Regions from separate parts of the Brevibacillus choshinensis genome, predicted to be linked through region 1. Evidence: riboswitches for the same ligand, from Rfam matches in the RefSeq annotation. Region 1 holds a riboswitch; each other region holds the start of a gene.
What was found. A riboswitch is a leader RNA that binds a small molecule or an ion and turns the genes downstream of it on or off. The one in region 1 is predicted to bind S-adenosylmethionine.
Positions count from the first base shown of each region.

Region 2: another riboswitch for S-adenosylmethionine. It lies ahead of metK (methionine adenosyltransferase); the one in region 1 lies ahead of JNE38_RS26585 (2,3-diketo-5-methylthiopentyl-1-phosphate enolase).
Region 3: another riboswitch for S-adenosylmethionine. It lies ahead of JNE38_RS02585 (homocysteine synthase); the one in region 1 lies ahead of JNE38_RS26585 (2,3-diketo-5-methylthiopentyl-1-phosphate enolase).
Region 4: another riboswitch for S-adenosylmethionine. It lies ahead of JNE38_RS02650 (methionine ABC transporter ATP-binding protein); the one in region 1 lies ahead of JNE38_RS26585 (2,3-diketo-5-methylthiopentyl-1-phosphate enolase).

Region 1 covers NZ_CP069127.1:5,295,177-5,298,628, forward strand. The annotation lists gene JNE38_RS26575 (anti-sigma factor) at 1-729, opposite strand, end outside; gene JNE38_RS26580 (sigma-70 family RNA polymerase sigma factor) at 713-1,201, opposite strand; SAM riboswitch class I at 1,433-1,587, shown strand; gene JNE38_RS26585 (2,3-diketo-5-methylthiopentyl-1-phosphate enolase) at 1,683-2,897, shown strand; gene JNE38_RS26590 (2-hydroxy-3-keto-5-methylthiopentenyl-1-phosphate phosphatase) at 2,894-3,452, shown strand, end outside.
Region 2 covers NZ_CP069127.1:5,694,821-5,698,272, reverse strand. The annotation lists gene JNE38_RS28470 (S8 family peptidase) at 1-1,088, shown strand, start outside; gene JNE38_RS28465 (hypothetical protein) at 1,116-1,562, shown strand; SAM riboswitch class I at 1,616-1,716, shown strand; gene metK (methionine adenosyltransferase) at 1,851-3,062, shown strand; gene JNE38_RS28455 (polysaccharide deacetylase family protein) at 3,432-3,452, shown strand, end outside.
Region 3 covers NZ_CP069127.1:469,289-472,740, forward strand. The annotation lists gene JNE38_RS02580 (3D domain-containing protein) at 1-557, shown strand, start outside; gene JNE38_RS02585 (homocysteine synthase) at 646-1,947, opposite strand; SAM riboswitch class I at 2,041-2,148, opposite strand; gene JNE38_RS02590 (hypothetical protein) at 2,232-2,480, shown strand; gene JNE38_RS02595 (rhodanese-like domain-containing protein) at 2,837-3,148, shown strand; gene JNE38_RS02600 (SCO family protein) at 3,175-3,452, shown strand, end outside.
Region 4 covers NZ_CP069127.1:481,956-485,407, forward strand. The annotation lists gene JNE38_RS02640 (GerAB/ArcD/ProY family transporter) at 1-104, shown strand, start outside; gene JNE38_RS02645 (Ger(x)C family spore germination protein) at 85-1,245, shown strand; SAM riboswitch class I at 1,385-1,503, shown strand; gene JNE38_RS02650 (methionine ABC transporter ATP-binding protein) at 1,608-2,621, shown strand; gene JNE38_RS02655 (methionine ABC transporter permease) at 2,622-3,287, shown strand; gene JNE38_RS02660 (MetQ/NlpA family ABC transporter substrate-binding protein) at 3,343-3,452, shown strand, end outside.

The DNA.
Region 1 (3,452 bases):
GTGCTGTGATATCCGTTTGTTGTATTCTTCGTACGTGATTGGGTGATCAAAAGAAATGGCAAGCTGGCTCACTGTTCCCTCTGGCAGCTTGTTCATCGCATTCCATGCAGGGGTCCGCAGATAAGCCGTCTCCTCCTCGGTCATCTTCTCATCAGTCGGATAGCGGAAAAACAGCTTGGTCTCCCGGATTCCGTTTGCCCATTTCGGTTCGGCATGGATACTCCACAAGATGTTGGTATTTTCGAAGAACCCGATATTCTGCTGCTCTGCACCCACTTGCTCACGCAGTTCCATCTTGATCTGCCCATACAGCCCTCCGACCTGCGATCCGCTGCTACCCGCGCTGACACCAGGCTGAGTGAAATTGACCATGTCCCTGGTGACCCGGAACAGATCATCGTACATCCATGAGCCGATCCATCCATTCGCAATGGTCGCAGCAACTCCAAGCACAAAGAAAATGCCGAATGTATAGGCAGAATTGGTCAAGCGCATCTTCCACTTTCCCCGGCGGATGATCGACCGCTGTTGTTTTTCCGTAAGGGTCTCTGCCTGTTGCAACAATGCTTCCCCGTCTGATTCTCCCAACAGAAGCCGTTCGAGTCGACTCGCATATTCTTCGTCGTCCGCTATCTCATCCCTGATCTTCTGCGCCTCTCTTTCGTCCAGTTCTCCCCTCAAATAAGCCAGCAGCTTTTGTTCCCGGCTATCATCACTTTGGTTCGTCATCGACTTCTTCCCTCCACATCCTTCGCATCTTTTGCCTTCCCCGGAACAGTGAGCGCTTGACATCCGCCAGATCGATTCCGAGCACATCGGCAATCTCCGCATAGCCAAACTGCATGGCGGACAGTAAAATGACTTGTTTTTGCTTTTCTGGCAGCCGCTCCAGAGAAAGCTGCGCCGATTCCCACATCTCCTTGCGAACCATCGCGTCTGCCGGATCGACTGCCTGCGCATCTACCCGCTCCGGAATTTGCTCGGTAAGCTGCACGGGCCTTTTCACCCGCTTGCGATGCCAATCGACAAAGGCATGGTATGCCACCTTGAATAGCCAAGGCCTCACTTTTTCCCCGTGAAAATCGTCCAGTGACGAAAAGGCGCGGAAAAAGGTCTCCTGCGTCAGGTCCTCTGCCTGTCTCGCGTCCCGGGTCAGCCGGAGAAGATAGCGATAGATATCGTTCACGTGCAGGCGATACACGTCCTCCAATCCTACTTTCCCAACGGTTCCACACCCTTTCGTTACATACCACGCATTTCGCTGGAAAAAGTTTCACCTCGCCGCTCCATTTTTCTCTACACTTATGTGCAAACCAGAATTACCCAGGGTGTTTTATCCAATTTTCCTCATTAAAAAACAATTTGACTCCCGCTTCTGAACGTCATATCATGAAAATATCGCACACACATCACATTCGTGTGAACCACATAACTCTTATCGCGAGCTGGCTGAGGGACTGGCCCTATGATGCCCGGCAACCGGCGCTACTCTATCTAATCTAGAGGGCGAAACGGTGCTAATTCCAACGGATGAGAGTCGAGACGGGGAGATGTTCCCTGTCTATCGACGAACCCGAGAGATGAGAGGAGACGAAGACGCTCTTATAGTCGACAACCGCCTCCCTGATCGCCGGGGAGGCTCTTTTATTTTCCCGATCTACAAAGGAGGATTAGTCCTAGCAATGAGTGAGCACCGTATCCTCGTTACCTATTTGACGCAAGCAAAGGACCTGAACAAAAAAGCGGAATCGATCGCTGTAGGGATGACCGTCGGTTCCTGGACGGAATTGCCTGCCGCCAAGCAAGCCGAACTGAAACCCTACCTGGGCGAAGCCGTCAGCGCAACTCCATTGGAAGTTTTGGAAAATGGGGAAACGCGCGGCCTGATCACCGTGAGCTACCCGACACGCAACTTCACCAATGACATCCCGTCCCTTTTGACTGGCATTTTCGGCAAGCTTTCCATGGACGGAAAAATCAAACTGATCGACATCGAGTTTCCGGACTCGTTCCTCGGTACATTCCCGGGTCCGAAATACGGCATTGAAGGGCTGCGCGGACGTCTCGATGCGCACGACCGCCCCCTTTTGATGAGCATCTTCAAATCGTGCCTCGGCCTTCCGTTCGATGATTTGAAGACGCAATTCCGCGCTCAGGCATTAGGCGGCGTTGACCTGGTCAAAGATGACGAAATTTTCTTTGCGGATGAACGCGCTCCTTTCCTCGAGCGGATCAAAGCGTTTAAACAGATCGCGATCGAGACCGAGGAGCAGATCGGCAAGCCCGTTCTCTACGCGGCAAACTTGACCGGACCTGTAAACGAACTGAACGAAAAGGCGAAGCGTGCCGTAGAAGCAGGTGCCGATTGCCTGTTGTTCAACGTATTGGCATTTGGCTTCGATGCCCTGCACCGACTCGCGGCCGCCCCGGACGTACACGTTCCGATCATGGCTCACCCTGCTTTGGCCGGAGCGTATTATCCATCGCCCGATTACGGCATCGCGACCCCTCTCTTGCTCGGCAAACTGATGCGCATCGCCGGGGCAGACCTGGTTCTGTTCCCATCTCCGTACGGAAACGTTGCCTTGGACAAAAACGAAGCCCTGGGGCTGGCAAAGAATCTGACAGCGCCACTGGATGGGATTCGCCGTTCATTCCCGGTCCCTTCCGCAGGCATCCATCCGGGACTCGTGCCACAGCTGTTCGCTGACTTCGGATTGGATCAGATCGTCAATGCCGGCGGCGGCATCCACGGCCACCCAGGCGGTGCCACTGCAGGGGCACAGGCATTCGTCGCCGCGATCCGAGCAGTGACAGCAGGCCAAACCTTGCAAGAGGCTGCAGCTGCTTCCCCCGAGCTCTCCATCGCCCTCGAAAAGTGGGGTGGCGGACGATGAGCAAGAAGCTCGTACTGTTCTGCGATTTTGACGGAACGATTACCGAGAAGGACAACATCGTGGCCATTGTCCGCAAGTTTGCGCCCCCCGAGTGGGAAGCGTTGACCGAGCAGATTCTTTCGCAAAAAATCAGCGTGCAGGAAGGAGTAGGGAAGCTATTTCAGCTCCTTCCCTCCTCCCTGCGCGATCAGATCGTCGACTATATCACGACGGAAGCGACTATCCGGCCGGGCTTTGCCGACTTCGTGCGCTACTGCCGGGAAGAAGGCATCGAGTGGCTGGTGACTAGCGGCGGCATCGACTTTTTCGTGGATCCGATCCTGGCTCCCTTCGATCTGAAGGACGTCCCGATCTACTGCAACGGCAGCGATTTTTCAGGCGATAAGATCACCATTACGTGGCCGCATTCCTGTGACGATCATTGCTCCAACGGATGTGGAATGTGCAAAACGACCATCATTCGCCGCTACGACCCTGCAACGTACTTCCGCGTGGTCATCGGGGACTCGATTACCGATCTGGCAGGGGCGAAAATCGCGGATTTCGTCATCGCCC
Region 2 (3,452 bases), 400 kb from region 1:
AGGACCAGGGAAAAAGCACGATATGGGATCCGCTATATGACAACGGGGATCGTGATGACCCGACAGAGCGGGCCCAAAAAGAAGTTTCGCCCGGCAAGTATTTCTTGCGGATCAGCGAGTATGAGCAAAACTCGGTGAATGGGGAATACCGCTTGGACCTCAGCTTTACACCTGTGAAAAAAGATGTGAACGAGCCTAATGATACATATCGTCAGGCATCCCAGTTAGCCGGCGGGACCGTCATGACCGGAACTTTGCCGACCGCCACCGATTCTGACTGGTTCCAATTTACTGTCAGTACGGAATCATACGTTTATGTTCGAGCTCCTTTTGTTCCGGTCTCATCCGGTGTGAGAATCGCCTTGTACAATGGGAATAACTTCAACTACGCCTTGGCTTCGACCAATGAGGTAGCGGAATTGTCCGATCAGGGCAAGGAAATTTTAGGGCTTCGTCTGAAACCTGGGAAGTATTACATCCGTCTGAATAGTGGAGTTCCCTTTAAATATGATTCGTATCGGTTGACAGTGAATCAGCAAATGTTGGTTGGCGGATACCGCGATATTTCCACTCACTGGGCGCGTTCGGAGATTGTTCGTCTGAGCAATCGTGGCATTATCAAAGGCTTTAGCGATGCGACATTCAAGCCCAACCAAGCGGTAACTCGCGCACAATTTGCCACCATGCTCATCCAGGCGATGCGGTCAGATGGACTTCCGGTAGCTTCATCCTATACCGGCAAAACGACCTTCCGCGATTTGTCCAAGAAGCACTGGGCTTACAACAGCATGGGGATCGCTTATCAGGTCGGGATTATGAAAGGCTACCCGAACAAGCAAATGAAACCAGATCAGCCGATTACACGCGCCGAGATGGCCTCTATGATTGCGCGGGCGCATAATGTGTTGTTGTACAAGCGCAGCACGTCCAGCTATCGGGATGTACCGACGACTCACTGGGCTTCTCCGGCGATCGAAGCACTCACTTCGAGAAATTGGCTGAACGGCTACGGTGCAACGTTCAAACCGCAAGGAATCGCCACGCGGGCAGAGGTCGTAGTACTGATTACGAAGGCTTATAAATTCTAATAGCGACATCTGGGGAGGTAATCATTGATGAAACCAGTCACAAAGGGCTTGCTTGCAGCAGCGATCGGAGGTACGGCACTGTTTGCCTCTCAGGCCATGGCAGATGGAGTAGGCGGCGTACCGGGGTCTGTAGATGATCCGGTCGTAACCAAAAGTTATGTGGATCAGCAAATTCAGGCAGCTGGCGGCGGTGGGAGCACGCTGACGGTCGTGGAGGTAAATCCTGGACAGACACTGTACGGGTTTGAAGGCACTGAATTTATTGTCCGCACGGGGAAAGTACAAGCAGTAGCGGGCAACAAAGGCGACGGCCTGACAGACCTGACAGCTGGCGTAGACCTCAAAGGAGGAGCGGTCGTAGGCACGAATCACCTGCTGCTGATCGCACGCTCCGATAACCGCGGCTTGCGGCTTGCGTCCAATTACGACGGCGTTTCCCACATCATGGTTCGCGGAAAGTATGAGCTGCGGTAAAAGTCTATTGACACCATAGAAAAAAACAATTATTCTATAATCCGTAATGGATACTCTTATCCAGAGCAGGCGGAGGGACTGGCCCCATGAAGCCCGGCAACCGACTAGAGCGGTGCTAACCAGCAGAACGGACATCTGTTCTGGCCGATAAGAGGATGAAGGAAGCAAAAAGCGCTCAAACCTTTTCCTCCGACTTGTTGGAAAAGGTTTTTTTATTGCGTTTACGTCGATAAAATCCTGACTCGGCTACCACACTATTTGTATGAGGTCAAAGGAGGTAATTTTCTCATGGCTTTGCAAAAAGGTCGTCGTCTGTTCACATCTGAATCCGTAACCGAAGGACATCCGGATAAAATTTGTGACCAAATTTCCGATTCCATTCTTGATGCCATTCTGTCCAAAGATCCAAACGCGCGTGTCGCTTGCGAAACATCCGTAACTACGGGTCTCGTACTGGTTGCTGGTGAAATCACCACCAACACTTACGTAGATATCCAAAAGCTGGTTCGCGAAACCATTCGCGGCATCGGCTACGATCGTGCAAAGTTTGGCTTTGACGCAGACACTTGCGGTGTCATCACTGCAATCGGCGAACAATCCGCTGACATTGCGCTGGGTGTAGACCAGGCTCTGGAAGCGCGCGAAGGCCAAATGACTGACGCTGAGATCGAAGCGATCGGCGCTGGTGACCAAGGTCTGATGTTTGGTTTTGCTTGCAACGAAACACCTGAGCTGATGCCATTGCCAATCAGCATGGCTCACCAATTGGCTCGCCGTCTGACTGAAGTGCGCAAAAACGACACGCTGTCCTACCTGCGCCCGGATGGTAAGACACAAGTAACGGTTGAATACGATGGCGACAAACCAGTTCGTATCGACACCATCGTCATTTCTACCCAACATGCTCCTGAGACTACTCTCGAGCAAATCAAAAAAGACCTTGTCGAGCACGTAATCAAGCCTGTTGTTCCAGCAGAACTGCTGGATGCAGACACCAAGTACTTCATCAACCCAACTGGCCGTTTCGTTATCGGCGGACCACAAGGGGATGCTGGTTTGACTGGCCGCAAAATCATCGTAGATACCTACGGCGGTTATGCACGTCATGGCGGCGGTGCGTTCTCCGGTAAAGATCCGACCAAAGTGGACCGTTCCGGTGCTTACGCAGCTCGTTATGTAGCGAAAAACATCGTGGCAGCTGGTCTGGCTGACAAATGCGAAGTCCAAGTGGCTTATGCAATTGGGGTAGCACAACCTGTTTCCATCGCAGTCGATACATTTGGCACAGGAACTGTTTCCGAGGAAGATCTCGTGAAACTGGTTCGCAAGCACTTCGACCTGCGTCCTGCTGGTATCATCAAGCAACTGGACCTGCGTCGTCCGATTTACAAGCAAACAGCAGCTTACGGTCACTTTGGCCGTAACGACCTGAATGTTCCTTGGGAGCAAACAGACAAAGCGGATGCACTGAAACAAGACGCTGCAACATTGGCGAAATAAGAAGTAGCCGACGAAAGAGCCTAGTTACCATGCTAGGCTCTTTTTTTGATCAGTTCTCCGCCCATTTATTGGGGATTGGCATACAAAGGATTTTGTAGGACTATGTCGAATCTTCTTATGGGGAAGTAAGGAGGGGTTTTTTTGCCGAACAAGAGGCTCTTCCTAATTGTGTTTGTTACCTTTTTATTGATTATTATGACGGCAGGCATCATGGGAAGGGGACAGGAAGAAAAAAGAAATGTCCCGGAAGTGCAACCTTTTCCCCATGTTGATACGTCTAAGAGCATAAGCGCAGAGCAGAATGCTGAGCCAAACGTCACGCCCTTAAAAAAAGCAACGATAATACCGAAACAATGGTATAGAGATTTCGTGGTTGTTTTAGCGTATCAT
Region 3 (3,452 bases), 1.3 Mb from region 1:
TTGTAATGATGGCGTTAGGTTTCTGCTTGGCAGTGATCTCAACACCGGCATTCGCTGCTTCCTCTACCTACCAGATTAAAGCAGACGACACCTTCTACAAAATTTCCAAACAGCATAATGTGCCTTTGGCATCGATTCTACAGGCTAATCCCGGAGTAGATTCACAGAACCTGCAACCGGGGCAGACGATCCAGCTGCCAGTTGCCAAACAAGTGAAGACAGCTTCAGGTCCAACTCGTCCTTACAGCAAAATAATCAAAGCTGTGGCGACCGCCTATACAGGATCCGCGAAGGAAAACGGCGGATGGGCAGGGGTGGATTACTTAGGAAACCCGCTCAAAGTGGGTACGATCGCAGTCGATCCAGATGTGATCCCACTTGGTTCCACTGTATACATCACAGGGTACAAGCATGGCGCGCTTCCTGCGAACGGTATGATCGCGAAAGCAACCGACATCGGTGGTGGGATCAAAGACGCGCGCGTGGACATTTATGTGCCTGGTCATGATGCAAGCGATTTCGGCATGCAAAACGTTCAAATTTATGTGTTGAAGTAGTTTTGTTCGAGCGGTAATAACCTGAAAATGATCGAAAGGGCCTCCTGCATTTCTGCAGAAGGCCCTTTTTGCGCTTCTTTTGTTTGAACTATGCCGTGACCTGCTTTACCGCCGCTTTCAACGCCTGCTCCAAATCCCCAATGATATCCGCTATCGACTCCGTGCCGATCGACAGACGGATCAACCCTGGGGTAACCCCCGCTGCTGCCTGTTCTTCCTCGTTCATCTGTTGGTGAGTGGTGCTCGCAGGATGGATGACCAATGACTTGGAGTCTCCCACGTTAGCCAGGTGGGAGAACAGCTTCACGGATTCGATCAGCTTTTTCCCTTCGTTCAAGCCGCCGCGGATGCCAAAGGTGAGGATAGCGCCAGCGCCTTGAGGCAAGTATTTCTGTGCCAGCTCATGATTCGCGTCGCCCTCGAGTCCAGGGTAGCTGACCCATTCGACAGCAGGATGGGAAGCGAGATACTGTGCGACTGCCAGAGCGTTTTGGCTATGACGCTCCATGCGCAGATGCAGGGTCTCCAGCCCTTGCAGGAACAAGAAGGAGTTGAAAGGAGCTACGGCAGCCCCGATGTCTCGCTGAAGCTGGACGCGCGCTTTGATGATGTAAGCGAGCGGTCCGACAGCTTCGGTGTAAACGACACCGTGGTAGCTTGGATCCGGGGTAGTCAGGCCAGGGAACTTGCCGTTGTTCCAGTCAAACTTGCCAGAGTCTACGATGATTCCGCCGATGGCTGTGCCGTGTCCACCGATGAATTTGGTCGTGGAGTGGACGACGATGTCTGCACCGTGTTCGAAAGGACGGCACAGGATCGGGGTGGCAAACGTATTGTCGACGATCAGAGGAACGCCATTCTCATGAGCAATGTCCGCAATGGCTTGCAGATCAGCTACGTCAATGCGCGGATTTCCGATCGTTTCGCAGAAAAAGGCTTTGGTATTCTCATTGATGTATGCCCGGAAGTTTTCCGGATTGGAATGGTCGACGAAATGGACCTTGATGCCAAGGCGCGGAAGAGTGTGGGCGAAAAGGTTGTAGGTGCCCCCGTAAAGGCTGCTGGATGCAATGACTTCATCGCCAGCCCCAGCGATGTTGAGAATGGAGAAAGTGATGGCTGCCTGACCAGAAGCGGTTGCCAGCGCACCGACGCCGCCTTCGAGCAGAGCGACCCGTTTTTCAAATACGTCCTGTGTAGGATTCATGATGCGCGTATAAATGTTGCCCATTTCTTTGAGCGCGAACAAATCTGCCGCATGATCGGTATCGCGGAAGACGTAGGAGGTCGTTTGATAGATCGGAACCGCGCGTGAACCTGTTGCGGGATCGGGCTCCTGCCCTCCGTGTACGGCAATCGTTTCCGGCTTCCATTGTTGCTGATCAGACATGACCATCTCTCCTTTTTTTCTGTGGGTATGATAAGGTATAAAAAAACGGAGCTATCCTCTGAGTAGAAGAAGCTCCGGTCATACACGGACTCTCGTTCATCTCTCAGAATCTATGGATTCTGCAGGAATTGGCACCTCGCATCGTTACATGCAGGTTGCCGGGCTTCGTCGGGCCTGTCCCTCCACCACTCTTGATGAAAACCGAAATCTGTTGTTGTCTTAATTGTATGAAAAGGAATACTTTACTGTCAATATTCAATAATTCAGTTATCAGGGAGGATTAAATGGGAATATCAGATAATCAGCAGCAGACAGGGAAAAAGAGCATGGCATTGCGAGCGGCGTGGATCATTCCGAACGTGCTTTGCTACTTTCTTCTTATCTATATGGGGGTATTTGTAGGCAAAAACGCTGAGCACTTGGAGGAGATCAATCGGCTGGCCATCTGGTTGTTTATGCTAGTCGTGATGTTCATGGTATCGGCGTTCGGTACGTTTCGTATCGTGTACTGGATCAAAAAAGGAAAGCTGTGAACGGAATCGGAATCAGCGGCCAAACAAAAAAGGGCACGTGCTGTGCCCTTTCTGTACGAAAGAAATTAGTCCTTTTTGATGGTTGCGTGAGTTCCGTCGCAATTTCCTTCTGCGTTTTTGGTTTGACCGCATCTACAGGTTCCCATTCTTTTCCCCTCCTTTTCTTCTCTAAATAATCATTATAGATAATTAACTAATTACATACAACTTGATTACGATTAGTAATAAGGTTATGCTGATTTTGGCAAGATTTCGTTTTTTGGACAAAGCGAGGGCTTTCGAAAAGCAGTAGCACGTATGATATGATTGGTTAGAAAACAAGCGGATATTTTTACATAGCAGGGGGTATTAGTACGATGAGTAATGGCGTAAAGGAAATAACTCCAGAAGAATTGCTGGCAAAGCTGGATGCCAATGAAGAGGTGCAAGTGATCGACGTGCGTGAAGTCGATGAGTGGAATGCCGGGCACATCAAGCAAGCCAAGCTGATTCCTCTAGGCTTTTTGCCGCATCGCATCGAGGAGCTGGACAAAGATGTTCCGATCGTGATGGTTTGCCGCAGTGGAGCACGCAGCCATATGGCAACCGAATACTTGACTGCACAAGGCTTTGATGCAGCAAACATGGTAGGCGGAATGCTGGCGTGGCCAGGAGAGAAAGAACTGTAAGGATAGGCAGGGGGAGGAAGTAAATCGTGAGTGAAAGCAAAGTGCAGCAGCAGGGAGGGGCTCTGCAGCGTCATTGGTTTACCGTGCTTTCCGGCGTGTTAATTCTGGCGATTGTCGGTGTGTTCGGGTACAACTACATGACCAAAGAGCAGATTCCTGTCATGAAAGCACTAAACGACTTTTCTTTGGATAACACCAACGGGTCCACGTACACTTTCTCGGAGGGAAAAGGGAAAGTACGCTTGGTTGAATTCATGTTCACCAATTGCCCGGATATTTGTCCTGCGACTACGTACAACATGTC
Region 4 (3,452 bases), 1.4 Mb from region 1:
ATACGGCGTATTTGTACCCTTTCTTGCTTTTTGTGCTGGTCAAATGGAAGCAACGGAAAAGGCGCATGAAGGAGGGGACGGCTGATGCGACAGTCCACGAATAGTTCGTTTGGGACAGGCAAACGGTTTTTGAGCATGTGGTGTGCAGTGACCCTGCTGATCACGGGCTGCTCGGACAGGCAGATCTTCGACGAGACAGGGTTGGTGACCGTCGTCGGCTATGATCTGCAAAAAGACGGCAACACTCGGGGAACCATCGTCATGCCTTCGATCAATCCGGAAGCAAAAGAAAAAATCCAGTTGATTTCTGCTGTTGCGAAGACAAGCAAGGGCATCCGGGACCAGGCGAATTTACAGTCAGACAAGAGAGTGCTGGGTGGTCAGCTGCGTGTCGCTCTGTACAACGAGGCGCTGGCCAAACAGGGATTGGGAAGCATCGTTGACACTCTCTATCGGGATCCGTCCATCTCCAGCCGGCTGTATCTGTGCGTGTATGAGGGCTACACCTACGATTTGCTCACTTATCCGTACAAGGAACTGGGAAACATCGGGATCTACATGTACCGCATGATCGAGCAGAACGTGAGGGGGGAGAAAATCCCGTCTACCACGATGCACGAATTCTTCCGTGCTTACTACGATCACGGGATAGATCCGCAGCTACCCTACATCGTGAGAAAGGGAAACGAGATCCAAATCAAGGGAGTCGCTCTGTTTCAAGGCGATCGCTATGTAGGGTGGATCAGTCCCAAGGAGGCCTTTCTCATCAAGATGATCCATGGAAAGTTCAGGATTGGCAGCTACGACACGGCTGTTCCGTCCGAAGTGTTTGGCAAGCATGTGGAGCATCTGAAAAATAAAGCGAAGGATGTGCAGCTCGTTTTTGACACCATCTCTTCTAAATCGCGAGTCAAGCTGACGAAGGAGTCACCCGCCCACTTTGATGTGAAAATCAAGTTGAATGCGCGCATTTTGGAATTGACAGTCCCCTTGAAAGTGGATGAACCAGACATTTTGAGCATGATGGAACGAGCGCTGGAAAAAGAGATGGAGGGGAAGCTGCAGCGAATCGTGAAAAGAATGCAGGAGATGGATGTGGATCCGGCCGGGTTTGGGGTGATCTACCGAGCCAATCGCCGGGGAATGGGAAAGATGACGACCAGTGAGTGGCGGAAGATGTTCAAGGAGGCCACATTCAGGTTCAAGGTGGACGCAACCATCATTCGAAATGGTGTTATGGATTAAGTATCAATTAATTTGCATTGCAAAAAAACATTTTTTCCTCGTATTTCTATTGACGTACGTTTTTCAAAAGGGATATAATCCGATTTGTATCACGGAAACATTGAAATGCGAAATATGAACATAATATACGTGGAAATCTTTCTTATCAAGAGAGGCGGAGGGACAGGCCCTATGAAGCCCGGCAACCGGCCCAAGTCAATGACATGGGTGTCGCGGTGCCAATTCCTACAAGATTGAATGGATCTTGATAGATGAGAAGGGTGGATGCGAACGTTATAGACGTTGCAGCCCCTTTTTCGTTTGTTGAAAAAGGGGCTCATTATTTATCGATCATAGAAGTACTTGAATGGGAGGTGGACTCGTTGATTCAATTGCGTAATTTGCAAAAGAGCTATCAAGTGCAAGGAAAGACGATTCCCGCATTGCACGGGATCGATTTGACGATAGAAAAGGGAGAAATCTACGGGATTATCGGGCATTCCGGTGCCGGTAAGAGTACGCTCATTCGTTGCATCAATTTGCTGGAGCGTCCTACTGCTGGACAGGTGATTGTGGATGGGGTAGATCTGACCCGTCTGGATGACCAAAAGCTGCAGGAACAGCGCCGCCAGGTAGGCATGATTTTTCAGCACTTCAACCTGCTGTCTTCGGCAACGGTAGGAGACAATGTGGCGTTTCCGCTGAAATTGGCAAAGCGTCCAAAGCAAGAGATCCGCAAAAAGGTGGACGAGCTGTTGAAGCTGGTCGGGCTGGAAGCGCATCGGGACAAATACCCATCGCAGCTGTCCGGCGGTCAAAAGCAGCGCGTGGGGATCGCCCGTGCGCTGGCAAACGATCCAAAGGTGCTGCTGTGCGACGAGGCTACATCCGCACTGGATCCGCAGACGACCAATTCCATTCTGGCATTGCTGCTGGATATCAACCGCAAGCTGGGATTGACGATCGTCCTGATCACGCATGAGATGCACGTCATTCGCTCGATCTGCGACCGTGTCGGGGTCATTGACGGAGGTCGCATCGTTGAGTCCGGCAAGGTGCTTGAGGTCTTCCTGAAGCCTCAGCATCCGACCACTCAGGAATTCGTGGAGCAGGTAGCGGACTCATCAGAACTGCGTGAAGCAGTCGCTCATGAAAAAGCGACAAGCAATCGAACCATCGCACGAGTCACCTTCCTCGGAGAGCAAACCTATCAGCCGATTTTGTTCCAGACCATGCAAGAGACCGGTACGGTATTCAGCATCTTGCAAGGAACGATCTCGCGCATGAAGGATACACCGTATGGTCAGCTCGTTGTTGAGCTGGAAGGCGATGCACAGCAAAGCATGCGTGCAATTGAAACGCTGCGGCAGCGCGGCCTTGAAGTGGAGGTGATTTAAATGGGATTGACGCTGGAAAATGTGGACTGGAGTGAAATCGCAGAAGGTACCGGGGCAACGCTAACCATGCTTGGGTTCTCTACCTTGTTTGCGGTATTGATCGGTTTGCCGGTCGGTATCATCCTGTTCCTCACATCTCGGGGTCAGCTTTTGGAAAATCGCGCGTTCTACTCGATCGCTTCGATTGTCGTCAATATCTTGCGTTCCGTACCCTTCATCATTCTCATGATCCTGCTGATTCCATTCACCAAAGCGATCGTGGGCACATCCTTAGGCGTGCTGGGGGCAATCCCGCCGTTGGTCATCGGTGCGGCTCCGTTCTTCGCCAGACTGGTAGAGACCTCTCTGCGTGAAGTGGATAAAGGCGTGATCGAAGCGGCTCAATCGATGGGTGCCTCCAACTGGCAGATCGTATGGAATGTCCTGCTGCCCGAGGCGCGGTCCGGTCTGATCGCGGCGATTACGATTACGACGGTAACGCTCGTATCGTACACCGCCATGTCCGGGGTTATCGGCGGCGGAGGTCTGGGTGACCTGGCGATTCGCTACGGCTATCAACGCTTCCAGACTGATGTCATGATTGTTACTGTCGTGATTTTGCTCGTGTTGGTGCAGATCTTGCAATCCTTTGGGGACAGGCTGGTCTTGAAATTCAGCCGCAAGTAAGATCTTTCCATAGATAAAGCTTTACAAGAAGCAAAGAAAAAAAGGGGGATTTTCCGTGAAGAAATTAGTGGTATCTGTACTGTCTACTGTATTGGCATTCTCTCTGGCAGCTTGCGGCAGCAAGCCTGAAACAGCTCCAGCTCCAGCTGAAGGCGGTGCACAAGG